Regions from separate parts of the Microbispora sp. GKU 823 genome, predicted to be linked through region 2. Evidence: riboswitches for the same ligand, from Rfam matches in the RefSeq annotation. Region 2 holds a riboswitch; each other region holds the start of a gene.
The links. Region 2 has a riboswitch for cyclic di-AMP ahead of B1L11_RS37400 (CHAP domain-containing protein). Riboswitches for the same ligand answer to the same signal wherever they lie in the genome.

Region 1 (7,072 bases), on a different contig from region 2:
CGCTCCTCACAGAGCGGTCAGGCGAGCACGGGAGATCCGGCCCGTCGTTCCGCATGGTAGCCCCGACCCAGCGACCCGCTCCTTGGCAGAAGGGTTCCCCAAGCGCAGGGCGTTCATGCTCTATCCAACCCCCTGCTGGGGGTGACATGTTCCCGATACGCCGCAAGCGAACGAGGTTTTAAGGGAGCGCAAACACAATCGCGCGGTTATGCGATCGTCAGGTCCTCCGACGACCCACCATAACCGCGCGATCAAGGTTGAGTTAGTGCGCGTCCTCGTACGCTTGGACGATCGAGGCGGCAATGCGACCGCGCTCGCTCACGGGGTGTCCGTGTGCCTTCGCCCAGGCGCGGATCTCCGCGCTCTTCTCGCGGGTCATGGCTCGCTGGCCCCCGCCGCCCGCACCACGACGGCGCCCACGGGCCTGCCCGCTGTCCGCGCGCCGCGCGCTGCTGACGAAAGGCGACAGGGCCTCGCGAAGCCGCTTCGCGTTGCCGTCGCTCAGGTCAATCTCATATGACGTGCCGTCAATCGCGAAGGTGACCGTCTCATTGGCCTCGCCGCCATCGAGATCGTCGATGAGAATCACCTGCGTGTGCTTGGCCATCCGGCAATCCTTTCGCAGCCCATAGTTTGATTCGTCAGCCAAACATATACCCGGTTTCCCCTGGCTGACAATTCATGATTGCGGATTCTCAGGAACCTCTGAGTCCGGTGACTTCTCGCGTGGCTCCCGTGCCGTGCGGAGGCCCGCCGCGTCGGAACGTACCAACTTTACGATGCCGTAGACGGCCGCGCCGGCGACGACCGCGGAAGGTATCAAGGCGGACAATACCTCTGTCATTCTGCCTCGCTCGTGCCGGGGGTGTCATTAGGTGCACCCGAGGAAATTCCGAGGACGTGGCAAGGCCGCCGGCCTCTTGCCGGGCCGGGCGCCCTGATACGACCATAGCGCCGGGAGGGACCAGGCGTGCCTTCCGGGGTGCCCCTGGAGGGCCGGGGTAATCCCTCGTCTCTCCAGCGGCCTTACCGGATGCACTCGAATCGTACCCAGAATGCCGACCCCACCGGTCACCGATCCTGGGCCGTCCCGCCGTTTCAGCCGCTTGCGCACTTCCCGGGCGGCGGCGGGCGGCGGGGCCGCACGCCCCCGGGTTCCCCCTAGTCCAGGCCGTAGCCGCTGGTGAGCGGCTTGCCGACCAGGACGAACAGGCACGGACGGACAAGTGCGAAGCGGCAAACACGTCCTGCGGAAAAGGCCGGACCGAGGACGTACGCCGTTGAAGCCCGGGTGAAACGAGGAGCCCGTGTCACGGCGGCCGGATCTTCACAAGGGGGCCCGGCACCCTTCTCGTACGGCGCGCACGGCTCGCGGGATATACGCGCAAGCAGATCGGCACAGCCCGGAAGCCTCGTAAAAAGAGAGGACCGGCCGGTTCCATCAAGATCGACGGGCGGGAGGTCTGAAGATCGAAAAAAGGAGCGGGGGCACAATCACGTGGACGGCCCGGACGGTCGTGGCGTCAGAGTTTCCCACGGCCAAACGATCCCCGCATTCCGCGGACGCCGCCTGCGGCCGGGTAGAGCGGGTGGGGATCCGGGAGCGCCATAACGGCCTGTGGGGCTCCATACGGCCCCATAAGCGCCCCTGACGGTTCCTTAAGCCGCCCGTGGGCGGATATGACCCGGGCGGGACGGCGGGGGCGACTCTTAAGGATTGGCGCCGGGGGCGGCCTCGCGGTCATTGGGCACCTCTCGGGACGGTGAACCCAAGCATGGCATGTCCGGGAGGCACCGCAAGGTTTTTCCGTCACAGCGGGGTGAGCGGGCGGTGCGGACGGACCATAGCGACCCATAGAAAAACGGGGCCGATGGTCCGTTCCATCGGCCCCGTCTGTCGTCGTTACTTGACCTTGACCACTACGGTGTTGGCGACCTTGTCATGCAGCGCCTGATGCAGCGGCTTGTCCCACAACAGCCACAGCACGTTCAGAAGGGAGGCGAGGCTCGCGAGGTAGCTGATAACGGGAATCCACTGCAGGAACTCGAAAACGTAGAGCACGCCGGCGCGCTTGAGCGCCGCGTCCTGGGGAAGCCCGCCCGCGTCGAGAGTGCCTCCGACCGGAACGACCTTGATTCCCATGACTTTCTTGCCGAGCGTCTGCCCCTGCGCCCGCAGCATGAGGAATTCGTAGGCGACCATGACGAGGCCGCCCAGGATCGCCGTGAGCAGTGACGCGAGGAAGTAACCGCTTCCGGTGGTGAACACCCCCGTCGTCGGGTCGATGCTCGCGTTGGTGACGACGATCCCCGTGATCACGAGCGTGATGATCGCGAAGGGGATGCCGACGATCACGCCGTCGATGATGCGGGCGACGAGGCGCTGCCACCACTCCGCGAGCGGGGCCGGGGCACCGGGGGGAATCGGCCCCGAGGCCGCGTACGGCTGGCCGAAGCCGGGCTGACCATAGCCCTGCTGGCCGTACTGCTGCTGCCCGTAACCGGGCTGCTGGCCCTGCTGGGCGGCGTAGCCCTGCTGCTGACCCTGCTGCTGGCCGTAGCCGCCCTGGGCGGGGTCGTAGCCGGGCGGCTGCTGCGGGCCCGTGTGTTGCCCGCGATAGCTGACGACCGTGACGTCTGGGTCGTAGTCCTGGGGCTGTCTGTCCGTGTTGTACCCGGGGTTCGATGACGGCGGTGGCGTTCCGTCCGACTCGTCCTGGGGGTACGGCGGCTGTCCGGTGCTCACCGTGTCACCTCGTTTCGAAGACGCATGCGCCGAACGTCTGTAGCACACGCTGATATTGCCAAAAGTAGCGACAGGTGTATCAACAGTCACCTTTGCAGCAGTCGACAACCACCGTCAAGATCGGCGATCAATGCCCATCAATGGTGATCAATGCGGTCGAGGTGCAGCAACATCCGGGTGTTCCCCAGCGTGTTCGGCTTGACGTGCTCCAGGTCGAGGAACTCGGCGACGCCCTCGTCGTACGACGCGAGCAGTTCCGCGTACACCTCCTGGGAGACTGGGGTGCCCTGGATGGGCGTGAAGCCGTGCCTGGCGAAGAACTCCACCGCGAAGGTGAGGCAGAAGACCCTCCGCACACCGAGGTCCCTGGCGGTCTCGATGAGCGCGGCGACGATCCGGTGGCCGATGCCCCCGCCGCGTGCCGCGGGGTCCACCGCGACGGTCCTGATCTCGGCCAGGTCCTCCCACAGCACGTGCAGCGCGCCACAGCCGACGACCTGCCCGCCCGTCTCGGCCACCCAGAACTCCTGGACGTCCTCGTACAGCGTGACCGTGCTCTTCTTGAGCAGGCGGGGACCGACGCCCGAATACGCGTCGACGAGGCGCCGGATCGCCCGGACGTCCGGCGTCCTGGCCCGGCGCACCGTCACGGCCGTGGCACCCGACTCACTGGATGTCTGCGCGGCGACCTGCTCCATGACCGGCCAGCCTAGCCGGACCGCGGCCGATCCCACGCGGTCGGTACGGATCGCGCCGCTACGGATAACGGTCATGTCCAAACACGACACCCGACACGATGCTTGACCCTGCGTAGCCATCAGGATACGGACGGATGCACGGCCGCGCCCTGAGGTGACTGTTCCGGTTCGTCCCACTTTTTTCATCCGCCCGAGCTGCACGGCCAATGCCTTAGATCGCTCTAAACCCAGGTGAACGCGGACGCATCACTACCGTTCCCGTGACCCGACCGTGATCGTTTGGTTGTCAAACGTAGACGGGTTTCGGAGTTCTGGTTGAGCAAGAACTCGCCGTGCACTATCGTCCAGCGACGATGCCGGTCATCGTGAGCGCTCACGGCGACCGGGCGCCGAATCTTCGAAGCACCGAGTGCGAAGGGGAACCGGGGACCCAACTGCAGGATCAGGATCGGTTCGATCTCGGATCGTCAAGGGGTGAATCCGCAAAGGTAGGGCTACTCCGGCCCGAACCCGTCAGCTAACCCGGTAGGCGCTCAGAGGTGCCCCGCCGTACGGCCCCGTCTCGACGACGGACCCGCCGCGGGCACATGTGGGAGAGGAGCTCGGTTGCGCATGCGTGGAGGACGGCCGGCGGGCAGGCACGCCCGCGGCCGAGGGTCCGGATCCGGCACGGCCGGTCCGGGTGCCGTCCGCCGCTTGGCGTTCGTCGGCGTCGCGATCACCGCGATCACGTTCGGCGCCCCGGTGGTCCGCGCCACCGCCGACCCCAAGCCGAGCCTCAAGGAGCTCACCGCGCAGGTCGAGAGCCTCTACACCGAGATCGAGACCCTCACCGAGCAGTACAACGGCGAGCGCGTGCGCCTGAAGGCGGCCGAGCGGTCCGCCGACCTCGCCAAGAAGAACCTCGCCAAGAGCGAGGCCGAACTCGAGGTCCGCCGGCAGAAGGCGAGCGCCCTCGCGCAGCACTCCTACATGACCAACGGGCTCGGCAACGCGCTCGTGCTCATCGACAGCGACGCCGACCCGCGGCGATACCTGGACCAGGCCTCCACGACGTACGCGCTGGAGCTGCAGGAGAGCCAGGAGGTCGCCGAGGTCACCAAGGCCATGGACGCCGCCGCGCGGGCCAGGGAGAGCGCCTCCGCCCGGCAGGCCGAGGTCAAGAAGCTCCTCAGCGGCCTCGACTCACGGCGCGACAAGATCACCAAGCTGATCAAGAAGACCGAGAGCAACCTCTACCGGCAGGTCTCCCGGACGGTCGGCGCCGAGACCCGCAGCAGGATGTCGTTCCCCATCGTGGGCGACGGCAAGGCCGCCCAGGCGGCGCGCTGGGCCCTCAAGCAGCAGCTCAAGCCGTACGTGTGGGGCGCCGAGGGGCCCGGCTCCTTCGACTGCTCGGGCCTGGTCATGGCGGCTTACCAGTCCGTCGGCATCAGCCTGCCTCACTACACGGGCGACCAGTGGACGGCCGGCACGCACATCTCCCGCGACCAGCTTCGCCCCGGCGACCTGGTGTTCTTCTACCCCGACCTGCACCACGTGGGCATCTACATCGGCGGTGGCTACATGATCCACGCGCCGCGCACGGGAGACGTCATCCACATCGCGAAGATCGCCGGGCGGCCGTTCGCGGGAGCGGTGCGCGTCGCCGACTGAGCCCTTCCTCGCCGGAGGGCGTCGCGGACGCGGTCAGATGAGGCGGCGGCGCGCCGCCCAGGCGACGGCCTCGATCGCGGTGGCGACGCCGATCCGGTCGCAGATGCATCGCAGCCGGCGCCGCACGGTGCGCCCGCTGACGTCGAGACTGCGGCCCACCCGGTCGGCGGTCACGCCCTTGGCCAGCTCCGCGAGGAGAAGCAGATCCTCTTCGGTGAGACCGGCACGCTCAAGGTCCGAGGCGAGATTGTCACCTCGGTAGACGACCTCGGGAACACCCATCGTCCGCCCTCCCCCACGACGATGCTTCGTCGGCCCACCCTTCAGGGACGGTAAACGCCTGCCATGAAGGTCGTCAAGGTTCGGAGTCGAGCCTCCGGCCGTACGCCGCCTCTGTAGCGGAACGGGCCGTGGGCCATCGCCTTTCCTTCGCCTCCCTTACGCACTTCCAGGTGCCTTCTTACCGGAAGAGAGCAGCTCTCCTTACGCTCCTTGCCACGCCGGAAGGACACGCCGGAAGGAGAGGAACTCATGAGAGCACTGGTGGCACGGGATGGAGCCGTGCGGGTCGTCGAGGTGGCAGAGCCCGAGCCGGGGCCGGGGCAGGTGCGGATCAGGGTCGAGGCGGCGGCCGTGAACCCCGTCGACCTGTTCACGGCCGCGGGCGCCCTCGCCGACGGCGGGCTCATGCCGCACCTGGAGACGTACGCACTCGGCTGGGACGTGGCAGGCGTGGTCGATGGGACCGGACCGGGAGTGACGGGCGTACGCCCGGGCGAGCGGGTCATCGGGCTGTCGGACCGGCTGACGGAGCCGCTCAAGACCCAGGCGGACCTGGTCGTGCTGGACGAGACGGCCGTCGCGCCCGCGCCCGCCGGGGTGGCCGCGCCCGAGGCGTCGACGCTGCCGCTGAACGCGCTCACCGCCGTCCAGGCGCTCGATCTCGCCGGGCTCGCCGAGGGTGAGACCCTGCTCGTCACGGGAGCGGCCGGTGGCGTCGGCGGCTATCTCGTGGAGCTGGCCGCAGCACGGGGGCTCAGGGTCGCCGCGGTCGCCGCGCCCGGCGACGAGGCACTCGTCCGGGGCTTCGGCGCGGAATGGTTCGTCCCGAGGGGCGCCGACCTGGCCGCGGCCGTCAGAGCCGTCGTTCCCGGCGGCGTGCACGGCCTGGTGGACGCGGCGGTCGTCGGCCTGCCCGCGCTGGACGCCGTGCGCAACGGGGGCGCGTTCGTCGCCGTCGTCGCGGGGCAGGCCCCCGTCCCGCTGCGCGGCATCCGGGTCCCGACGGTGTTCGTCCGCGCCGACGCGGCCCAGCTCCGGGACGTCGCGAAGCTCGCCGAGGCGGGACGGCTGAGCATGCGGGTCGCCGGCACCTATCCGCTGGAGCGGGCGGCCGAGGCGCACGAACGCCTGCGGAGAGGCGGCCTGCGCGGCCGGTTGGTCCTGCTGCCCTGATTCGCCTACGCCGCTACGCCTGTCTCGGCGCACGGCTGTGGGCCGGACGGTCATACCGTCCGGCCCACCCTCAGGAGATCAGGCGCGGCCGAGCAGCTCGCGCACCCGGTCGCGGCCCACGGCCAGCAGCAGCGTGGGCAGCCGCGGGCCGGTGTCGCGGCCGACGAGCAGCCGGTAGAGCAGAGCGAAGAAGGCGCGCTGGGCGGCCTTCAGCTCGGGCGTGGCCGCCTTGGCGTCCATGTCGAGCCCGGCCTGCACCTTCGGCACGCCGTACACGAGCGTGGTCAGCCCGTCGAGCGACCAGTGCTCGTCGAGGCCCTCCACCAGCAGGCGCAGCGACTCCCGGTCCTGCTCGCCGAGCGTGTCGAGCAGCTCCTTGTCGGGCGTCTCGCGCACCTGCGTCCGCTCCTCCGCGGGCACGTACGTGTTCACCCAGTGCTGGGCGCGGTCGAGCCGCGGCCGCAGCTCGTCCAGCCCGGAGATCTCCGGGTCGAACGCGCGCAGGATGCGCAGCGTC
Region 2 (7,072 bases):
ACGAACACGAGGAGCAAATCGCCCGTCTGGGCGCGGCGGCCGAGGACGCCTACGGCCTCGGCGAGCGCGTCACCCTGTGGGAGGTCGCCTGCTGGCACGCCGCCGCCCGCGCCCGCGAGGTCGTCGTACGGCACCGCGACGGCGCCGTGAGCCGGCACGCGCGTCGTCCCGGCGAAGACGCCGCCGCCTTCGCGTCCCGCCTCGGCGTACGGCACGCGGCCGGCCCCGCTGCGGAGGCCGGCGCGGCGGAAGCGGGTCTCGCCGTGGTGCTGGAGGACGACGTGCGGGTGAGCGAGGGGGCACAGGTCTACGCCCTGCATCCTGCCCGTCTCGACCCCGCCCTGATCCGCTCACTCGACGCCTGCGACCTCGTCGGCATGCTCGCCCCGGCGGCGCGCTGACCCCGCCGGAGATAACCGTTTGCGCGCTCACGGACCCGCGTGGGAAAGTGAGCGCGCTTCACACAGATCACAGCGAAGGAACGAAGCCTATGTTCTCGGCGTCCCACAGTGGCCGCCGTCGGCACTGACCGGTACGCCTCCCGCGTCATCGGTTCACTGCCCTCACCGTCTCACGGCGGCCCCACGTGACGGTGCCCTGTGCACCTTCTCCATCCCCGTCCGGGATGGCTTTCCCGTGCGAGTTCACCCCTCCGCGCCGAGCGATGGGCGAACCGCTCCACCTTGTCGTTCGTGAGGTCGATATCACCGTGGGCATCGATGTCCAGAGTTTCGCCGTGGCCAACCTTCGCCGCCGTCCCGAAGTCGTCGAGATCGGGGGCTTCGTCCTCGGCGTCGAGCCCGGCACCACCAGCCCGTACGTCAACTACGCGACACCCCTGCCCGGCGCCAGGCTGGGCGGACGGGACGTCGCGGCGCTGATCGGGCGTTCCGCGAGCGCGGGCTCAAGCCCCGGCTCGAGTTCGCCCCGGACGCCGCGCCCGCCGTGGAGCCCGCGCTCCGCGAGGCGGGGTTCACCGTCGAGGCGGTGCACGACTATCTCGTCTGCACCCCGGCCACGCTGACGCCGCCGCCGGCCGTCCTCCCTGTGGAGGCGCCGGCCACGGACGAGGACTACGTGGCGATCGACGCCGCCCTGTCCGAGGCGTTCGGCGGCGAGTTCGCCGCGTCGCCGGAGGGCGCGGCCCGGCTGCGCCGTACGGAGGAGAACGGCGGCGCGGTCCGGTTCGTCCGGGCGCCCGGCGGCGGCTGCGCCGGGGCGGCCATGTGCTCCGCTCCGGCCGTGGAGACGTCGGAACTCGCCGGGGTCGGCACCCGCCCCGGCTTCCGCGGACGGGGCATCGCCGCCGCGGTCACCGCCACGCTCGCCGAGACGATGCTCGCCAGGGGAGCACGGTCGGTGTGGCTGGAGTACGGCGGCGAGGGATCGCGCCGGGTCTACGAACGCGTGGGCTTCCGGCCAGGGGGCACTCGCCTGTACATGTCGCTCGAAGCCTGACGACCGCGGACCGCCGGCCGTCCGCGCCCTGCCCTCACCCTGGGCGGCGCCGCGCGGCGGCGACGAGGCGGGATCAGGCGGGAAGGGACCGGCGGGTGGCCGACGCGAGCCCGGGCGGCGCCGCGGCCAGGGCCTTGTGGATGGCCTCGACCAGGGCGAGCGCCGCCTCCTCGGTGAGCTCGATCGCGACCCGGGCCGACGGGCCCTCGGCCGGGTTGGTGAGGTCGATGTTCACCGTGTGCTCCTGGCACGCGTGGTAAGGATGGTCGACGTAGACCATGCCGTCGGTGACCGTGAACCAGCCCGACGCCCCCTTGGCGGCGCCGTCGATCCGGATCTTCTCGGTGAGATAGGTGCACATCCCTGTTCTCCTCAGGCGGCGAGGTGGCGGCTGAAGAAACCGAAGACCTTCTTCCAGCCCTCCACCGCGGCGGCGGGCCGGTACGCGGGGCGGTCCACGGAGAAGAACCCGTGCCCGGCGTCGGGGAAGACGTGGAACTCGTGTTCCTTGCCGAGTTTGTCCAGCTCCGCGGAGAGCACTGCCACCTCGTCCGGCGAGGGGAACCTGTCGTCCGCGCCGAAGAGCCCGAGCAGCGGGCAGGACAGGTCGCCGGCCCGGGAGATCAGCGGTTCGGCCTTGAGCGGGGATTCGGCGGGCGGCGCGGTGACCACGAAGGCCCCGTAACAGTCGACGGCCGCGTCGATCCGGAGCGAGCAGGCGGCCAGGAACGTCTGCCGCCCACCCGAGCAGTAGCCGATCACTCCGATCTTGCCGTTGGCGTGCTCCAGGCCCTTGAGGTACGCCGCGGCGCCGGCGACGTCCCCGACGAGCTGCTCGTCGGGGACGCCCCCCTTGGCCCGGGCCGCGGCGGCCTGGTCGTCCGGGCTGACCCCGGCGCCCTCCCGGGAGTACAGGTTGGGGCAGATCGCCGCGTAGCCGTGCGCGGCGAACCTGCGGACGATCTCCTTGGTGGCCTCGTCGTAGCCGGGCAGGTGGTGGATGACCACGACCCCGCCGTAGGGGCCGGAGCCGAGCGGCCGGGCCGCGTACGCTTCGAGTTCGGCCCCTTCGTGCCCGGTCACGGCGACCGTACCGGCCCACATCGCGTCCGTCATAAGAAAGTCCCTTTTCCCTGTGGCGACCAGCAGTTAGCTTGGCTAACTAAGCTAGCCGCCCGGTAATGATCCGATGAATACGGCAGTGCCGCGGCCGGCGAGCGGCGCGGCGTCGCCGTCATCGCGGGCGGGGTGTTCAACAGCGGCATCCTTGCCGCCTCTGACCCCTTGCCGAGTGTGTGGGCGCATGTGCCGTACGACGCTGTGTGGCGTATCTCACCGCGGGCGGCCCGCGACCGTGAGGACCTGCGGAAGCACGGAACGGCTGCGACCAGAATGATGCCCTTTGCCGGGTTTTTGGTCGTGTCACACTTGTTATCTACTAAGCTTCCCGATGTCTCGCCGGTGTGCGGTCCTCAACCCGAGGACGACCGGCGACCGCCGAATCCCGGAAGTCATCGATCCCGGGAACCGGGGACCCACGTCTCTTGGGGTGAATCCGGACCATCCGGTAGGGCTACTCCTGGCCCGAACCCGTCAGCTAACCCGGTAGGCGGCCAAGGAGAGGAGAGCGCGTGGAGTGTCGGCTCCACCTGCCCACCCGGTCCGCGTCGCGTCGCCGGACCACATGCCCGCCCTGGAACGTCTCCAGGCTTCCGGGGTGATGGCGCGCCCGTGACGGGCTGCCACATCTCCCGTTTCTGATTCCGCCCCGCCGCGGCCGTGTCCCCGGCCGGTCATGCCGTCATGCCGTCACGCCCCGCGGGCCGGTTCGTCATGTCTCGAAGCGCGCCATGAGGAGCCTCCGATTTCCACCGATCCGATTGCTCGACAGCTGCTCGACGCCGTCCGCCCCGAACTGGGCTACCGCGAACGAGCCGGAAAACACACGAAGTTCGGCAAGTGGTACGCCGACAACGTCGCCAAGGACCCCGATTTCACGACCGCTCCCTGGTGCGACATGTTCGTCTCCTGGGCGGCGGACCGGGCCGGGGTGCAGGACCACGTCGGCGAGTTCGCGCTGACCACGCGGCACGCCAAGTGGTTCAAGGAGCACCACGCCTGGAGCGGCAAGCCCGAGCCGGGCGCCGTGGTCTTCTTCGCCTGGTCGGGGTCGAAGAAGATCCGCGACATCGACCACGTCGGCATCGTCGAGAAGGTCGTCGGCGGGAAGGTCCACACGATCGAGGGCAACGTCGACGGCGTGTGGCTCAAGCGCAAGGTGCGCGACAAAAGCAAGATCGTCGGGTACGGCCTGCCGCGCAAGGTCAAGGTGACGCCGAAGGCGCCGGTGACGATCCAGCCCGTGGCGGCCGTGCATGCGAGCGTTCAGGGCGCGGGGCCCACCACCAGGAACATGGCGGCCACCCAGGGGCAGTCGCTCGACCTCGTGTGGTCGCCCGGCGACGCCGTCCTGCCGGCCGGTCTGCTGTTCGCGGTGGTCTCCACCGCCGTGACCGGACTGCGGTTCAAGGCCGCGGCGGCGACGTCCGGCGGACGGCACCGCAAGCGTGGGTGACCTCCCGCCGCCTTCCCGGATCTGCGGGTGTCGCGTTGCCGGCTCCGGCCATCGCGGCGGCCTCATCCCAGGAGGCTCTTCATCTCCCTGATCTCGGCCGACTGGCTGGAGACGATGGACGCCGCCATCCGCCGGGCCGGCTCGTAGACCCCGGTGCGCAGTTCGTCGCGCGCCATGGCGACGGCGCCTTCGTGGTGCCGGATCATCATCGTGAGGAAGGCCCGGTCGAAGGCGCGTCCTGACAGCCGTTCGAGACGCCGCATGTCCTCGGGGGACATCATTCCGGGCATGGCGTGGTGCGCCGGCCCGGGGCTCCCGCCGGGCGCCGGCTCGCCCCAGGCCGTGAGCCAGCCGCTCATCGTCCGGATCTCGGGAGCCTGCGCGGCCTCGATCCGCCGGGCGAGCCGCGCGACCCGGGGATCCGCCGCGCGGCCCTCGGCCAGCCTCCCCATCTCCACCGCCTGACGATGATGCGGGATCATCATCCGGGCGAACATGACGTCCTGGTCGTTGTGGTCGGCCGCCGGCGTCGTAGCGGCAGGCCCGGCCAGCGCGGTGAACGCGGTGAGCGCGGGCGGCGAAGAAGCCGTCCCGGCCCAGGCGGCGGAGCCGTACGCGCCGGCCACGCCGACCAGCAGATCGGCCGTCAGCAGGGCCACCGGCAGAACACGTCCCCTCATCGGCCAACACCTCCTCGGTCCCGCCGCCCTGCCCGCAGTGCCGATGGCGGCGACCATCCCCGGGCAGCCGCCGCCCCGTCGGCTTGTCGTACCCCGTCCCGCGGAACCTTCCCGTCAGCCCTGAACGTGATCTGAGCGGGGCCGGTCAGCACTGGCCGTCGGCGAGCACCCAGTAGTCCGGGCCGGTCTGGCGCAGCGCGTGCGTGGTGAAGGTGTTCCACAGGCCCATCGCGTCGTTCGAGCCCTTCGCGTAGGTGTAGCCGCCGGACTGGTACGCCCGTCCCGCCGTGGTGTGGGCGTAGTTGCTGGCCCGTACGCAGGTGCCCGTCGGCGGGGCAGTGGGTGTGGCACTGGGCGAGGGGCTGGGCGTGACGGTGGGCGTGGCGGTGGGGCTGGGCTGGGCGCCGCCGTCGAGGCCGAAGAAGAGGGCGTCGTGGTAGGCCGAGCAGATCGTGTCGAGGAAGTACGCCGCGGTGGCGCCGCACTGGTCGGCGGCGCCGCCGGGATCGACAGGAAGGCCGTGGCCCATGCCGCTGATCTCGTAGAGGCGCACGTCGTCGCCGCCGTACACCTTGAGCGTGGTGCCGCCGGTGAGCGACCGGGTGGAGGTGGGGGTCTGGGAGACGCCCCGCACGTTCGTCCACTGGTCGCGCAACTGGGCGCCGTTGGCGGGGACGACCGTGTAGTCGGACTGGCCCTGCCAGACGGCCACCCGCGGGTACGGCCCCGCGTAGCCGGGGTAGGCGTTGCGCACCAGGTCACCCCACTGCTGCGGGGTCCTGCTCGTCGGGCCGTACTGGCAGCCGGACGCCTCGGTCAGGCTGCTCGCGCAGCGGTAGGCGAGGCCGGCGGCGATCGATCCGGCGGCGAACACGTCCGGGTACGTCGCCAGCATGACGGCGGACATCGCCCCGCCCGCCGACAAGCCGGACACGTAGACCCGTGAGGGATCGGTCCCGTAGTTGGCGACCGCGTACGCGACCATGGCGCGGATGGACGCGGCCTCGCCCTGCCCCCTCGTGGTGTCGCCGGTCTGGAACCAGTTGAAGCAGCTCGACGAGTTGTTGGCGCTGGAGGTCTGCGGCAGCACCAGGGCGAAGCCCCACTGGTCGGCGTACTTGCGCCACCCCGAGTCGGCGAAGTAGCCGCTCGCGTTCTGCGTGCAGCCGTGCAGGAGCACCACGAGCGGCCGGCCGCCGGGCAGGCCGTCCGGACGGTAGGCGTACATCGCCAGGTTGCCGGGGTTGGATCCGAACGAGCCGACCTGCACCAGCGAGGCGGCCGCGCGGGCGGGGTGATCAGGGCCGTGCCGAGCAGGCCGGCCAGGACGAGCAGGAGGATCGCGAGGGTTCGGGCCGCTCGCGGCGGCCGGGCGGGGAAGGACGTGACCATGGGGGCTCCTCGGATGACCTGGGCACCGATCCTTTCCGCGCACGGTAGGACTCCGGCCGTCCTCCCGACATGGTCCCCGGGCACACTTTTCCCCGTCCTGTCATGGCGTCGTCAGCGCGGACAGAGGTCCGCTCAGCGGTCACCTCTGAGGCGTGTCGCCGCCGACCGCCGCGTTACGGCGATGTGAAGCTGGGCATCTCGCGCTACGCGGGCCGCCGACAGGCGGACAGCCAACCGCGAGCAGGGTCTAAAGTTGACTCGGCGAGTTCGAGCGGAAGAGGCGTTCATGGCACGAGGCGACACCGGACCTGACTTCATCGAGGCGCTCGCGCGCGGCCTCGATGTCATCAGGGCGTTCCAGCCGGCGCGCCCGGTGATGTCCCTGACCGAGGTGGCGGCGGCGACCGGTCTGGCCCGGCCCACCGCGCGGCGCATCCTGCTCACGCTGCAGGAGCTGGGGTACGCCCGCTCGGCGCAGGGCGGCTTCGCCCTGACCCCGCGGGTGCTCGAACTCGGCGTCTCCTACGTCCGCTCGATGGGCCTGTGGGAGGTGGCCCGGCCGCACCTGGAACGGCTGGTCGCCCAGACGCACGAGTCGTCGTCCATCGCCCAGCTCGACGGGTCCGACATCGTGTACGTCGCCCGGGTGGCCGTGCCCAAGATCGTCGCCCTCTCGGTGCAGATCGGGACGCGGTTCCCCGCGCTGCAGACGTCTCTGGGCAAGGTGCTGCTGGCCGCGCTGCGGCCGGACGAGCTGGAGCGGGTGCTGGCCGAGCCGAGCCGGTCGGGCATCGAGCCGCGGTGGCGGCCCGATCCGCGGGAGCGCGACGCCATGCTGCGCGAGGTGCGGGCCAAGGGCTGGGCGCTGACCGACGAGCAGCTCGCCCTCGGGATCCGGTCGGTGGCCGCGCCGCTGCGCGACGGCTCCGGCACCGTCATCGCGGCCGTGAACGTCAACAGCCACGCC
Region 3 (7,072 bases), on a different contig from region 2:
CCGCCCGGTCTGGGCGGAAAGTCGTTCGTGACGATCAGCGTCCGCTTCGTCATCCTCACCCCCGCTGCCGGCGTGGTCGCGCGGTCCGCCCGGGAACGCATTGTCGCAGCCACCGCCACCACCGTCGCCCTGTGCAAAGCAGAGGCCCTGTGCAAAGCAGGCGCCCTGTCGCGATCAGGAACGGGCGAGCCGCTCGCGCGCGTACGACCGCCATTCGCGGGTCAGGCCGTCGGCGGTCAGCCCGAGCACCTCCCGCAGGGCGGCGCCGATCTCCTCGCGTAGCGCGGCGCGGTAGAGGGCGACCAGCCTCCGCTCCCCGAACCTCGCGGCGATGTAGCGGCAGGCCAGCCACGCCTCCTCGTACGCCTGGGCGGGCCTGGCGGCGAAGTCGGCGGGCCCCGGCAGGGCGTTCAGCGCCGCCCTCCCTGCCGCCACGTCGGCGGCCAGCTCGGCGGCGACCGCACGGACCGGCAGCCCGCTGTCCAGATAGCCCACGTAATCGGCGAAGCCCTCCATGAGCCACATCGGGACCGCGCGGCGACCGGCGGTCGCGACGTGCGTCAGCTCATGGGTCACCACGACCAGACGGCCGGTCGCGGACAGGCGGGCGAACGCGGCCGGCTGCACGATCACGCGGCCGCCGGTGGCGACGGCCGCCAGGCCGTCCACGTTCGCCGGCGCGGCCAGCACGGCGGCCTGCTCCTCGGTGCGCGGCACGAGGACCACCGCGCCGCCGTACCCGCCCCAGATCCTCCTCACCGTGCGGCCCGCGCGATCGGCCAGCGCGGCGATCTCGGCGACCAGCGGCCGGGGCGACCCGACGACGACGGCGCGCTCGCCGCGGGCGACGGAGGCGCCGGTCCACATGCCCGGGTGCTCCCGCACGGCGGCCCGGGCAGCCAGCCGCAGGGCGAGCAGCGGGTCGGGCGGGGCCGCGGCGGCGGGCCCGGCGAGCAGCACGGCCAGCGCGACGGCCACGGCCGTGGTCGCACGGGGACGGACCCGATGAGGCGGAGCTTCGGGGTGGCGCCGGCCGGCCTCGGGGCGTACGCCGGGCACGCCTCCGGGCACACCGCTCGTGGCAGTCACGCCGTGCATGGTAGCCAGCACACGCCACCGGCCCCGTCCACCTCGGCGAGGTGGACGGGGCCGTAGGGACGGCGCCGGTCGAGGGGGCTGGTGACCGGTGCCCGTCAGACGCCCGGGCGGACGGCACCCACGAAGGTGCTCCTCCTGTAGGCGTCCAGCTTGTCGATCCGCACCCGCGTGCCGCTGTGCGGAGCGTGGATCATCTTGCCGTGGCCGACGTACATGCCGACGTGGCCGCCGCCGCTGGTGAAGATCAGGTCACCGGGCTTGAAGTTCCCCCAGGACACCTTCTTCCTGACCGCGCTGCGGATGGACCACGTCGTGCGCGGCAGCCGTACGCCCGCCTTGCGCCAGGCGTACTGGACCAGGCCCGAGCAGTCGAACGCGCCCGGTCCCGTGGCTCCGTAGCGGTAGGGGTCGCCGATCTGCTTCTCGGCCACCTTCACCGCACGCTGGGCCTTGGCCCGCTGGAGCGCGACCCTGGTGACCTTCCGCTTGGCGGCGCGCTTCTTGGTCTGCTGCTTCTTCGCGGCGGCCCTGCGGGCGGCGGTGTTCGCGCTCTTCGCCGTGGCCGTCTTCGTGGCCGTCTTCGTGGCTGGGGCCGTCTTGACGACCGTGACCGTCACCGTGTCCGCCGCCGCCGGATGCGCACCGGCGACCCCGACGGATGCCGTCAAAGCAGCACCACCAAGGGCAATTCGGGCAAGACGGGACAGGCTAGAGGGGGTGGTAGACAGGATCTCTCCTCGGGTCTTCCGCTCACGCCTACCGGGTTAGCTGACGGGTTCGGGCGGGGAAGTCGCCCTACGGCGCGCGATGCGCCGATTCACCCCGGACCTTCGCGTGAAGGTCGATGGTTCCCCGGCTCCGTGCCTCCTGACTGCACGGACTCGGCAGCCACCGGCGCTGAGGGATCCCGCGAGGGGGAGGGTGATGGAGAGCGCCGGTGACGGTGGATGACTGCGCGACGGCCGGCCGGACCGGGTGCGCCGCGGCGAGGCGTGCTCGCCGCGGCCCAGAAGCTACCGAGGACTCGCCGCGTTCGGCAAAGCCCTCCCGCCGGATAAAGATCGGATAACAGAGGCGGCGAAGAAGAAACCGCAGCTTACCCGCATCGCGAAAGGCTAAGTGTGACTCTGCTCACAATCTCGGCATCAACGGGTAAACCGGGTCACATGAGTCACAAAAGGCACAGAAGTTCACATAGAAGGCCGGGCCCTCAGGGGCGGACAGCTCCGATGGCGTGATACTCGGCGAGTGTGACAATCTTCACAACATCGCCGGTCTGCGGCGCGTGGACGACCTTGCCGTCGCCGGCGTAGATGCCGACGTGCCCGTACCCGGCGTGCCAGAGCAGGTCGCCCGGCTGGAGCTCGTCCAGCGAGACCCTGCGGCTCGCACCCCAGGCCCACTGCTCGTAGCTGGTCCGGGGCAGCGTCACGCCCGCAGCCGCCCACGCGGCCTGCACGAGCCCGGAACAGTCCCAGGCGTCCGGTCCCGTGCCCCCGTAGCGGTACGGCTTGCCGACCTGCTTGTAGGCGAACTGGAGGGCCGCCAGCGCGTTGCCGGACGCCGGCCCGGTGTAGACGATGCCGGCGCTGTTGGGGTTGCCGGGGTTGTACGTCCCGAGCGAGCGCAGCAGCTTCATCTGCTCCCTGACGAGCTTGTCGACCTTCTCCTTCTCGTCGGCGAGCTCGCTCTTGACGTCGGCGGCCTCCTGGTACACCACCTTGCTCTGGTCGCGGCGGTCCTTGAGGTCCTTGATCGCGCCCTCGTACTCCCTGAGCCGCCCGGCCCGCTCGGCCGACATGTGGTTGAGCGTGGCGAGGCCGCTGAGCATGGCATCGGGGTCGGCGCTGTAGAAGACGCCGCCCCACGACCCCATCTCGCCGACCTGGTAGCTGCTGACGGCCATCGAGACCAGCCCGGAGCGGAGCGCCTCGACCCGGACGTTCTGCTTCTTGTAGTCGTCGTTGATCGCGAGGTACTTCTGCCTCGCCTTCTTCCACTTCTCGTTGGCCGCGTTGTAGCGGTCCACGAGCTTGTCGGCCTGCTCGTTGAGCTTGTTCAACTTCGCCTTGGCCTGCGCGACTGTGGGCTTCGGATCCGCCTGCGCGCCCGTCACCGGCGTCAGCAGGACCACGGCGGCCAGACCGGCGGCCACCGGCACACGCCCTCGCACTGAGCCCCCTTGAGGATCAACCTCTTAGATCAACGAAACCTGCGGCGCGACTCTATCTAGGCGATCTTGATGCTTCAACCTATTCGCAGGTATTCGCGGCAGTCATCACGTACGGTGACGACGCCGGGCCGGAGCGCGCGTACGGCGCCTCAGCCGCGCCCGAGACGGCGCAGCAGTAGGAGCGAGGGCACCGGCCGGGCGCCCATGCGGCGCACCGACTCGGCCACCTCCCGGTCGGAGGAGACCACCGCGATGGCCCGCCCCGGCGGCTCCGCGCGCACCAGCGTGCGGATGAGGTCGTCGGCGATCTCCCCGGGCGCGCTGAACATCACCCGCACCCCGCGCGGCGCGGACACCTGGACGGGCCCGTTCAGCTCGGCGCCGTCGAACACGCACGTCACCTCCGCCCGCGTCTGCACGGCGAGCCCGCCGAGCCCGGTCAGCAGCCGGGCCCGCTGGTCGGCGAGGGTCAGCGACGGATAGCCGGTCTTGGTCACGTTGTAGCCGTCGACGATCAGATGCAGATGAGGGATGGCCAGGAGCTGGTCGAGGAGGCTGGGGGTCGTCGTTGGCCAGCGCCCGCGCGGGCACGGCCGTCACGCCCGCCTCGCCCGGCAGCACCGCGTTCACGTAGTCGGCCGGCCTGCTGATCGTCGTGGGCAGGCCGAGCTCCTTGCGCAGGCCGGCGGCGGCGTCCTGGAGCGCGTCCAGCAGCACCCGCACCCCGGGCGTCCTCGATGCTGCGGCCCTCGCGGGCGGCCCTGCGGCTGGCCTCCAGCTGGCGCTCGGCGTCCGCCAGGCGCTCCCTGAGCCGGCGCAGCTCGGTCTCGGCCGCGCCGTTGGCGCTCGCGGCTTTGGACCGCGCCTCGGCCGTCTCCGCCTCCAGCTCGGCCGCCCGCGCCTCGGCGGCCCTGACCCGCTCGCGGGCGTCGTGCAGCTTGCGCCGCAGGTCGGAGTTCTCCGCGCGGGCCGCCTTGAGCTGCTCGCGCACCCGGTCGATCTCCTCCTTGGCGGAGGCGCGCTGCGCCGCGAGCTGCTCGCGCAGCCGCGTCTCCGCCTGCTCCCGCTGGGTGCCCGCGGCGGCGGCGTGTTCCAGATCGGCCCGCGCCTGCTCGATCAGGTCCGGCCAGCCGGGCGGGCGGGTCAGGTAGGCCGCCGCCGCGACCAGCACCGGCTCGGCCGCGGGGGGCACCGTGCCCTGCGGCCAGGCTCGCCACCAGCTCGGGCCAGGCGGCCTCCACCGTCTCGGCCACCCGCTCGCGGAACTCCTTGTCGTTCTCCAGCTGGCCGCGATCGGCGCGCTGCCCAGGCGGGCGCGCTTGCGCGGGTCGAACTTGGCGATGTTGCGCAGCGGCGGCGGCACGGCCGCGGCGGGCATCGAGCCCAGCACCTGCGCCGCGACCTCCACCACGTGTAAACGGACCTGCTCGGGCAACGGACGAGACAGGCCTTCTCCGGCTGAACTCATCTCGTCGCTCCTCGGTCGTGTCCTACAGATCTTCTGCTCACTGCGGTCGCCCCGGCGGCGCCTCGCGGTGCTGTCGCCCCCGAGTGCGAGAACGTCCCCGATGCCCGCCGTCCGCGAGGCGTGACCCTCGCGGCGCGCCCACCGGATCGCCCTCACACGGCAAGATCTGCGAGACACTCCCTTGTTCTTGTCTTCCTTCAAGGGTACGGCCGTCGCACCGTGTTCCATGTCGCGTTCATGATCTGTGACCGTGCTCGGCGGCGGGGCCGGGCCGGGCACAACCGGTTGGCGGTCGTCCCGCCCCCGTCCCTACGCTTGGCGGCGTGTTCGCTCCTCCGTACCCGATCACGACCCCCCGGCTGGTCCTGCGCCCCTTCACCGAGGCCGACCTCGACGACCTGTACGCCTTCCACTCCCTGCCGGAGGTGACCCGATACCTCTACTGGGACGCCCGCACGCGGGAGGAGACGAAGGCCGCGCTCGACCGGAAGATCGCCTGCGCGTCGCTCGGGGAGGACGGCGACGTGCTCAGCGTGGCCGCCGCGCTCGCCGGCGGCGGGCCCGTGATCGGGGACCTCACGCTGTTCCTGCGCAGCCGCGAGCACCGCCAGGGCGAGATCGGGTTCGTCTTCAACCCGGCGTACCAGGGCCGCGGCCTGGCCACCGAGGCGGCCCGCGAGTCCTCCGGATCGGGTTCGAGAGCCTCGGGCTGCACCGGATCCACGGCAACTGCGACGCGCGCAACACCCCGTCCGCCCGCCTCATGGAGCGGCTCGGCATGCGCCTGGAGGCCCGCCTGGTGGAGAACGAGTTCTTCGCCGGCGCGTGGAGCGACGAACTGATCTACGCGATGCTGGCCCGCGAGTGGCGCGCGGGAGCGGCCTCCGCGTAGCCGCTCACCCGACCGTTGCTTTGCCTGCCCGTGGGGCGGGGGCGGCAATTGTCGGTCGGGACTTCTATGGTCATGGGCGTGGATGCGGTACAGGGCACGCTGGACGAGCTCGGCACTCCCCTGCGGGAGGTGACGTTCGTCGTCTTCGACCTGGAGACCACCGGCGGGTCGCCCGCGGAGCACGCCATCACGGAGATCGGCGCCGTGAAGGTGCGCGGCGGCGAGGTGATCGGCGAGTTCGCCACGCTGGTCGACCCCGGCGGCCCGATCCCGCCGTTCATCTCCGTGCTGACCGGCATCACCGACGCGATGGTCGTGGCCGCGCCGAAGTTCTCCGAGGTGCTGCCGAGCTTCCTGGAGTTCATCGCCGGGACGGCGCTGGTGGCGCACAACGCGCCGTTCGACATGTCGTTCCTGAAGGCGGCCTGCCAGGTCAACGGCTACCCGCCGCCGGCCAACCCGGTGGTGGACACGGCCGACCTCGCGCGCCGCGTGCTCACCCGCGACGAGACCCCCAACTGCAAGCTGGCCACCCTCGCGCGGGTCTTCCGCAGTTCCACCGAGCCCTGCCACCGGGCGCTGGCCGACGCGCAGGCCACGGTCGACGTCCTGCACGGCCTCATCGCACGGGTCGGTTCGCTCGGCGTGCACACGCTGGAAGACCTGCGCGGCTTCGTGCGCGCCCCCACCCCGGAGCAGCAGCGCAAACGCCACCTCGCCGACGGGGTGCCCGGCGCGCCGGGCGTCTACGTCTTCGAGGACGCCAAGGGCGAGGCGCTCTACATCGGGAAGAGCTCCAATCTGCGCAACCGCGTGCGCAGCTACTTCACCGCGAGCGAGACCCGCCCGCGCATCCGCGAGATGGTCGGCATCGCCGAGCGGGTCAGGACGATCGTCTGCGCCACCGCGCTGGAGGCGGAGATCCGCGAACTGCGGATGATCGGGGCGACCAAGCCGCGCTACAACAGACGGTCCCGCTTCCCCGAGCGGGCGGTCTGGCTCAAGCTGACCGACGAGCCGTTCCCCCGGCTCAGCGTCGTGCGCGAGGTGAAGGACGACGGCGCGGCCTACCTCGGCCCGTTCGGCAGCAGCCGCACCGCCGACGACGCGCGGACCGCCATGCACGAGGCGCTGCCGCTGCGTCAGTGCACCGAACGGCTGTCGGCCCGCGTGCGGCGCCCCGCCTGCGCGCTCGCCGAGATCGGCCGCTGCGGCGCGCCCTGCGAGGGCCGCGAGAGCCAGGAGGGCTACGCCCGCCACGTCCGCCGCGCCCGGCACGCGATGGAGCTCGACGGGGAGGCGGTCTTCTCGGCGATGGAGGCGCGCATGCGGCGCCTGTCGGCCGAGCAGCGATACGAGGAGGCGGCCGTCGACCGGGACCGGCTCGCGGCCTACGTCAGGACCGCCGCGCGCATGCAGCGCCTGCGCTCGCTGACCCGCA
Region 4 (7,072 bases), on a different contig from region 2:
CGTGAGCTGATCTACTTCGACCGGCGTGACGACGCCGACCACAGCGCCACCGACAAAAGGGACCTGCCGCCGCGCCCGCTCGCCTCCGAGCTGCGCTACGACCCCCTGATGGACGAGTGGGTGGCCGTCGCCCGGCACCGCCAGACGCGCACCCACCTGCCGTCCGCCGAGGAGTGCCCGCTCTGCCCGGGGCATCCCGGCTCGGAGATCCCCTCGCCGTACGAGGTGGCGGTGTTCGAGAACCGCTTCCCGTCGTTCAGCTTCAACACCGGAGCGTACGAGCAGGTGGGCGGGCTCAGCGAGGTGCGGCCGGGGATCGGGCGCTGTGAGGTCGTCTGCTTCACCTCCGACCACGACGCGTCGTTCAGCTCGCTGAGCGACGAGCAGGCCGAACTGGTCGTCGAGGCCTGGGCCGACCGCACGGCCGAGCTGTCCTCGCTGCCCGGCGTGGAGCAGGTCTTCTGCTTCGAGAACCGCGGCGCCGAGATCGGCATCACGCTGCCGCACCCCCACGGGCAGATCTACGCCTATCCGTACGTCACGCCGCGTACCCGGCAGATGCTGGACGCCGCCGCCCGCCATCGGGGCGGCAACCTGTTCGCGGACGTCCTGGCCGCCGAGCGGAGGGGCCCCCGGGTGGTGGCCGCCAACGAGCACTGGACGGCCTTCGTCCCGGCCGCCGCGCGTTATCCGTTCGAGGTGCACGTCTACCCGCATCGTCAGGTGCCCGACATCCCCGCGCTGTCGCCCGAGGAACGGGCCGCGTTCGCGCCGCTCTACATCGAGGTGCTCCGCCGTCTGGACGGGCTGTTCGGCGTCGTGATGCCGTACGTCGCGGCCTGGCACCAGGCCCCGGTCACCTATCGGCGCGACCTCGCCTACCTCCACCTGCAGCTCTTCACGATCCGGCGGGCGCCGAACAAGCTGAAGTATCTCGCCGGATCGGAGTCGGCCATGGGCGCGTTCGTCAACGACGTGCTTCCGGAGGAGGCCGCCCGGATGCTACGCGAGGCGGTAACGGCTTGATCTCCGAATGGTTGCGACTTTGGTGGCAGCCACGGTTTCTTTACCACTAGTATCCCTGACACCGGACGTCACAACCGGTACGCCTAATCCCGGGCGCCCGCCCGGGAGCCGGGGACCCAACCACGCACCTGGGGTCAAGGCAGTCGCCTGCCCGGGCTTCTCCAGCCCGAACCCGTCAGCTAACCCGGTCGGCAGATGGAGAGGAGTGGGCTCTGCCCCGCGCGTTCCCCCTGGCTCTCGGCGCGCTCGCCTCCGCCGTCCTCGTGTTCGGCGCGGCCACCCCTGGCGCCGCCGACCCCAAACCGACGGAGAAGCAGCTCAAGAAGGAGCTGTCGGACCTACGCAAGAAGGTCGACCGGCTGATCGGCGACTACAACGCCAAACGCGTCGCCCTCGCCAAGGCCCGCGTCGAGGAGAAGGCGGCCCGCGGCCGGCTGGCCAAGGCCGAGGCCGACTACGAGGCCGCCAGCGACGCCGTACGGCGGATGGCCGGGCTGCGCTACCAGACCGAGAGCGCGATGGCGCTGCCCGACATGAACACCGCCGCGCTGAACTACCAGCTCAAGGAGGAGCAGGCCGCCAGGCTCGCCCGCTTCGACCAGGTCCGCGCCGAACGGCAGCAGGCCGCGGACGCCGCCAAGACGCTGACCGAACAGCTCAAGGCGCAGGCCGCCGAGGTCGCCGGACAGCGCGAGGACGCCGAGGATCTCATCGACGAGATCAAGGACAAGCTCGACGCGCTGATCCCGATCGCGCCGGGCAAGCGCGCGGGCGGGTCGTGGGCGCCGGAGCTGCCCAGCGGCTCCGACAACATCACCCCCCGGATGCGGCTCATGCGCACGGAGGTCGAAAAGCACTTCGACCTGCGGTTTCCGGTCGGCTGCTACCGGGCCGAGAACAGCGGCGAGCACCCCCTCGGGCGCGCCTGCGACTTCATGATGAGCTCGGGCGGCGCCATGCCTTCCCCCGAGATGAAGGCGTTCGGCGACAGCCTGGCCGCCTGGGCCATCAAGAACGGGCCGAAGCTGGGCGTGATGTACGTGATCTGGCAGCAGCGCATCTACAACCTCGGCCATCCGGGCTGGCGGACCATGTCCGACCGCGGCAGCATCACCGCCAACCACTACGACCACGTGCACATCTCGATGTACTGACGCCGGGGCTCTCGTCGGCAGGCGAACGAGAAGGGCGGATCGGGTTATCGTCCTGCCATGAAGGACGAGCCTCCCCCGCCCCTGCTGGCCAATCGATGGGCCGACGCTGCCGGCGAAGGCGGGCCGGGGGCCGGCAGGGAGATATGCAGGTGTTTCGACCAACACAGGGTTCGCCAAGACAGGGTTCGTCCGCCGCACCTTGTGCGCTTCCATCCTGAGCGTCAGGACACTGCGTCCCCTGGCTGGCGACATCTGCTCGAGCTCGTAGAAGAAGCGGCGGCGGACGGCCGCGAGGTGTTCCGTCCTCTTGTCGAACTCAGCCCGGCCGAGCAGCGTCAGATCGTCACGTTGCCTCCGACCATCGCCAAACTCACCGAGGTCAAGCACTTGGTGCTCTACGGCAGTAACCTCGTGCGAATCCCCCCGGAGATCGGCTCGATGACCAATCTGCGGGAGTTCAGCCCTTACACGTCGCATCGCCTCCACTGGTTCCCGTACGAGCTGACCAGGTGCCGGCGGCTGAAGGCCGGCACGGTCAGCACCCGCTCGCTTTACGGCAACCTCAAGGTGCGAGCGCCGTTTCCTCCGCTCCAGCCGGGCAGAGCATCGACCCGGGACCTCGATCTCCTCGGCCTCGACCCTGGAGTGTGGGGCACCGACGTGATCCGCGCGTGCAGCGTCTGCGACCGGCCTATCGCCGAAGGCGGGCTTCACCAGGTGTGGATCTCATTACGGGTCGGCACCGACACCGTGCCGCTGCTGGTGAACGCCTGCTCACCGGCCTGCATCGACGCCCTTCCTGCTCCTCCAGATGGCTACCTGCCCACGCCGCACACCGGCGGGCCGGGCATGTGGCGAAAGCGGGGTGACCACCGTGCCTGACCTCACGGCGGACCTGTTCGTGTCGCTGGACGGCTTCGCCGCCGGCGTGGACGTGGGGGCCTTCTTCGGCTATCCGGGGCCCGGCCTCGACGCCTGGATACGCGAGGCGACCGAGCAGCCGCACCTGATGCTCATGGGTCGCGTCACCTATGAGGCGCTCGCGGCGATCTCGTCCGCGGCCGCCGACGAGGCGAGCACCCGGATGAACGACCTGCCGAAGGCCGTCTTCTCCAACACCCTGCGGGAGCCGCTCGCCTGGAAGAACACCCGGCTCGTGCGCGGTGACCTCGCCGAGCGGGTCAGGGCGCTCAAGCGGGAGTCGGCCGTGCCGCTGCGCTCGATCGGCAGCCTCACGCTGGTCAGAAGCCTGATGGAGCTCGGGCTGGTCGACCGGCTGCGGGTGATGGTCTTTCCCCTCACGCTGGGCGGCGACGGCCGGGAGCCCGCCTACGCCGGCTACCCCCGGACGGGGCTGGAACTGGCCGGCAGCAAGGTCCTCGACTCGCGCATCGTCCTGCTCGAATACCGGCCGGCAGGCCCAAAATGATGTGACTCCGCGCCGCGGCTCGGGGCAGGATGCCGGAATGACCGACACACGTATCGATCCCCCTGTCGCCGCGGACGAGCGCGCGATGCTGCGCGCCTGGCTGGACTGGCACCGTGAGACTCTCGCGGTGAAGTGCCAGGGCCTCACGGAGGAGCAGCTGCGGCTGCGCTCCGTGCCTCCCTCCAGCATGTCGCTGCTCGGCCTCGTACGGCACCTGGCCGACGTCGAGCGGGCCTGGTTCCGGCGGCGGCTCAACGGCGAGGACCTCGGCGGCATCTACTACAGCGACGACGACCCGGACGGCGAGTTCGACAACGTGGACACCGCGTCCGCGGAGGAGGCCTTCGCGACCTGGCGCGCGGAGATCGAGCACGCGCGTGCGGCCGAGGATGCCTGCGCCGACCTGGACGCGCTGGCGAAGGCGGACCGCCAGGGAGTCCGCCACTCGCTGCGCTGGATCATGTGCCACATGATCGAGGAGTACGCCCGCCACAACGGCCACGCCGATCTGCTGCGTGAGCGCATCGACGGGGCGACGGGCGAATAGGCTCCCGCCCGGCGGGGCTCAGCCGGACAGGCGGACCGGGTTGACGAGGTCGGCGTAGATGAGAAGGCCGCCCATGACGACCAGCAGGGCCGCCATGACGTACGTCAGCGGGAGCGCCTTGGCCACGTCCACGTAACCGGGGGCGGGCCGGCGGCGCACCCGCGCCAAGACCCGCTTGACGCCCTCCCACAGGCCGCCGGCGATGTGCCCGCCGTCCAGCGGCAGCAGCGGGATGAGGTTGAACATGCCCACCGCGAGGTTCAGCAAGGCCAGCAGGTTGATGAAGATCTCGATCTTGTTCTCGACCGGGAGGTCCGAGGCGGCGATCTCACCGCCGATGCGGCCCGCCCCCACGATGCCGATCGGCCCGTTCGGGTCGCGCTTCTCGCCCGAGAAGGCGGCGTTCCACACGCCGACCATCTTCTTGGGGATGTTGACCATCGCGACGGCGGTGCGCTCGGTCAGGTCCCACATCTGCCCGACGACGTAGCCGGGGCCCTTCTTCTCGACGACGACGGTCGGGCTCACGCCCAGGAAGCCGACGTTCTTCTCTACCTTGTCCGGGTCGGCCAGCGAGGGCATGTCCTGCGCGATCAGGTCGACCTTCACGTCGGTCCGCTGCCCGCCCCGCTCGATGCCGAGCGTCGTCGCCCCCGCGCCGTGCTCCCGGATCAGCCGCTGCGCGTTCTCCCAACTGGTCACCGGCGCGCCGCCGATGGCGACGATGCGGTCGCCGGGCCGCAGTCCCGCCTTGGCGGCGGGCGTCAGGGGGTCGCCATCGCGGCAGTCGCGGTGCCCCGCCTCCGCGGCCGGGATGGCGCACTTGGACACCGAGGACACGACCGGCGTCTGCTCGCGCACGCCGAACCCCATCATCACGACCGCGAACAGCACGAACGCGAGCACGAAGTTCATCGCCGGGCCGCCGGTCATGATGATGACCTTCTGCCACCAGGGCTTGCGGTAGAAGACCCGGTTCTCGTCGCCCGGCCGGATCTCCTCGGACGCGACCGCCCGCGCGTTCTCGATGAGGCCCTGCCAGGGACCGGTGGAGACGCTGCGCAGCTTGCCGGGCTCGTCCGAGGGGCGCGGCGGCAGCATGCCGATCATGCGGATGTAGCCGCCGAGCGGGACCCACTTCACGCCGTACTCGGTCTCGCCCCGCCTGCGCGACCACATCGTGGGCCCGAAGCCGACCATGTATTGGGTCACGCGGACGCCGAAGAGCTTGGCGGGCACGAGGTGCCCGATCTCGTGAAGCGCGATCGAGACGAGCAGACCGACGAAGAGGATCACGAATCCGGCCACGAAGAGCCAGCTCATCAGCGCGTACCCCCGAATCGGAGAAGGTGCCCTGGCAGACGAAGCACCCTTCGAGCGTAGCCCACCCGCACGAGGGTGAAGACTTTTCCGGCGCGGGTTCGGCTTGCCCGTGTGTGACCGATTGGGGACACTTCGTTGACAGTACGGAGTTGGTCGATCACCCTTTGAGAGACGTCCAGAGGGGAGAACCTTGATCCGGATCCTGGTGGCCGAACACCTTCCGTTGGTACGGCGAGGCCTGGTCGCGTCCCTTGACGGAGAGGACGATCTGCGGGTGGTCGCGGACGTCGGGTCGGGCGAGGACATCCTGCCCGCGGCCCTGGACGTGCGGCCGGACGCCGCCGTCATCGACGCGGACCTGCCCGGAGTGGACGGGCTCAACGCGGCCGCGCGGCTGGGAGAGAAGGCGCCACGCTGCCGCGTGATGCTGCTGTCGGCGCAGCCCAGTCCGGGTCACGTCAAGCGGGCCTTCGCGGCGGGCGTCCTGGGCTACCTGAGCATCGAGGTGGCCCCCGAGCAGCTCGCCGACGGCATCCGCCGGATGGTCGCCGGACGCCGGGTGGTCGACTCCGAGCTGGCGGTCGCCGCGCTGGAGGCCGCCGACTGCCCGCTGACGCCGAGGGAGCACGAGGTCCTGCGGCTCGCGGCGGGGGGCGCGCGGTCGAAGGACATCGCCGCCGAGCTGGGCCTGTCCGTCGGCACCGTGCGAAATCACCTGTCGCGCATCCTCGTCAAGACCGGAGCGCGCAACCGCGTCGACGCCGTCAGGATCGCCACCGACTCCGGCTGGCTGTAGGAGCTCAGGGGCGCCAGATCAGGACGAGCGCGCAGTCGTCGTTGTGGCCGGAGGACATCGACTGGACGAGCTGCCGGGCCTTGTCGCGGAATCCCGACGGCAGCAGCCGCTCGGCCTCGCCCAGCAACCGGTCGAGCCCGGCGTCGATGTCCCGGCCGGCTGCTCGATCAGCCCGTCGGTGAACAGCATGAGAGCGTCGCCCTTGCGCAGCACCCCGCTGTCGGTCTCACAGGCCAGGTCGGGCACCACGCCGAGCACGACGCCCTTCGCGGTGGAGACCCGCCACGTGCCCGAGCCGGAGTCGAACCGGACGACGGGCGGATGCCCGGCCGAGGTGATGGTGTACTCCCCCGTGGACAGGTCGAGCTCCAGGTGGACGGCGGTCACGAACCCCTCGTCGCCGAGCTGGCGGTGCAGGTAGGAGTTGCACGCGACGAGGAAGTCGTCCACCGAGCCGAGCAGGCCGCCGAAGGTGCCCGACAGCATGAGCGCGCGGGTTCCCGCGTCCACGCCCTTGCCGGACACGTCGACGACCGCCACCTGGACCCGGTCGCCCTCCCTCATCGAGACGACGAAGTCGCCGCCGAACGACGATCCTCCCGCCTGCTTCAGCACCACCTTGCCGCCCCAGTCCTTGGGCAGCGGCGGCAGCTCGCTCTGCCGCTTCAGCCGGTCACGCAGCTCCAGCAGCATCGCGTCGCCGCGCAGCCCCTGGACGCCGAGCTTGCCCCGCGTACGCGCCATCATCCAGGCCAGCGCGGCGGTGAAGGCCATAGTGATCAGCAGGCCGGGGCCGA

Region 1: linked by a shared signal. The riboswitch ahead of B1L11_RS34940 (C40 family peptidase) and the one ahead of B1L11_RS37400 (CHAP domain-containing protein) in region 2 are both predicted to bind cyclic di-AMP.
Region 3: linked by a shared signal. The riboswitch ahead of B1L11_RS04700 (C40 family peptidase) and the one ahead of B1L11_RS37400 (CHAP domain-containing protein) in region 2 are both predicted to bind cyclic di-AMP.
Region 4: linked by a shared signal. The riboswitch ahead of B1L11_RS28210 (hypothetical protein) and the one ahead of B1L11_RS37400 (CHAP domain-containing protein) in region 2 are both predicted to bind cyclic di-AMP.

Annotation. Positions count from the first base shown of each region.
Region 1 covers NZ_MWJN01000097.1:81-7,152, forward strand. The annotation lists gene B1L11_RS34925 (Lsr2 family protein) at 263-607, opposite strand; gene B1L11_RS34930 (RDD family protein) at 1,904-2,746, opposite strand; gene B1L11_RS34935 (amino-acid N-acetyltransferase) at 2,884-3,444, opposite strand; cyclic di-AMP (ydaO/yuaA leader) riboswitch at 3,838-3,990, shown strand; gene B1L11_RS34940 (C40 family peptidase) at 4,141-5,100, shown strand; gene B1L11_RS34945 (LuxR C-terminal-related transcriptional regulator) at 5,134-5,382, opposite strand; gene B1L11_RS34950 (zinc-binding dehydrogenase) at 5,632-6,555, shown strand; gene lysS (lysine--tRNA ligase) at 6,634-7,072, opposite strand, start outside.
Region 2 covers NZ_MWJN01000113.1:590-7,661, reverse strand. The annotation lists gene B1L11_RS52905 (TerD family protein) at 1-401, shown strand, start outside; gene B1L11_RS37415 (GNAT family N-acetyltransferase) at 946-1,458, shown strand; gene B1L11_RS37410 (DUF6295 family protein) at 1,532-1,819, opposite strand; gene B1L11_RS37405 (dienelactone hydrolase family protein) at 1,831-2,574, opposite strand; cyclic di-AMP (ydaO/yuaA leader) riboswitch at 2,944-3,086, shown strand; gene B1L11_RS37400 (CHAP domain-containing protein) at 3,254-4,033, shown strand; gene B1L11_RS37395 (DUF305 domain-containing protein) at 4,096-4,713, opposite strand; gene B1L11_RS37390 (PHB depolymerase family esterase) at 4,859-5,983, opposite strand; gene B1L11_RS37385 (IclR family transcriptional regulator C-terminal domain-containing protein) at 6,392-7,072, shown strand, end outside.
Region 3 covers NZ_MWJN01000005.1:104,307-111,378, forward strand. The annotation lists gene B1L11_RS04690 (glycosyltransferase family 4 protein) at 1-53, opposite strand, end outside; gene B1L11_RS04695 (hypothetical protein) at 175-1,089, opposite strand; gene B1L11_RS04700 (C40 family peptidase) at 1,194-1,766, opposite strand; cyclic di-AMP (ydaO/yuaA leader) riboswitch at 1,841-1,995, opposite strand; gene B1L11_RS04705 (C40 family peptidase) at 2,309-3,271, opposite strand; gene B1L11_RS49765 (NYN domain-containing protein) at 3,421-3,768, opposite strand; gene B1L11_RS04710 (hypothetical protein) at 3,786-4,739, opposite strand; partial or broken gene B1L11_RS04715 (GNAT family N-acetyltransferase) at 5,063-5,631, shown strand; gene B1L11_RS04720 (DEDD exonuclease domain-containing protein) at 5,704-7,072, shown strand, end outside.
Region 4 covers NZ_MWJN01000063.1:18,695-25,766, forward strand. The annotation lists gene galT (galactose-1-phosphate uridylyltransferase) at 1-1,026, shown strand, start outside; cyclic di-AMP (ydaO/yuaA leader) riboswitch at 1,097-1,234, shown strand; gene B1L11_RS28210 (hypothetical protein) at 1,290-2,180, shown strand; gene B1L11_RS28215 (hypothetical protein) at 2,238-3,062, shown strand; gene B1L11_RS28220 (dihydrofolate reductase family protein) at 3,055-3,609, shown strand; gene B1L11_RS28225 (DinB family protein) at 3,647-4,156, shown strand; gene B1L11_RS28230 (RIP metalloprotease) at 4,175-5,479, opposite strand; gene B1L11_RS28235 (response regulator transcription factor) at 5,670-6,275, shown strand; partial or broken gene B1L11_RS28240 (PP2C family protein-serine/threonine phosphatase) at 6,280-7,072, opposite strand, start outside.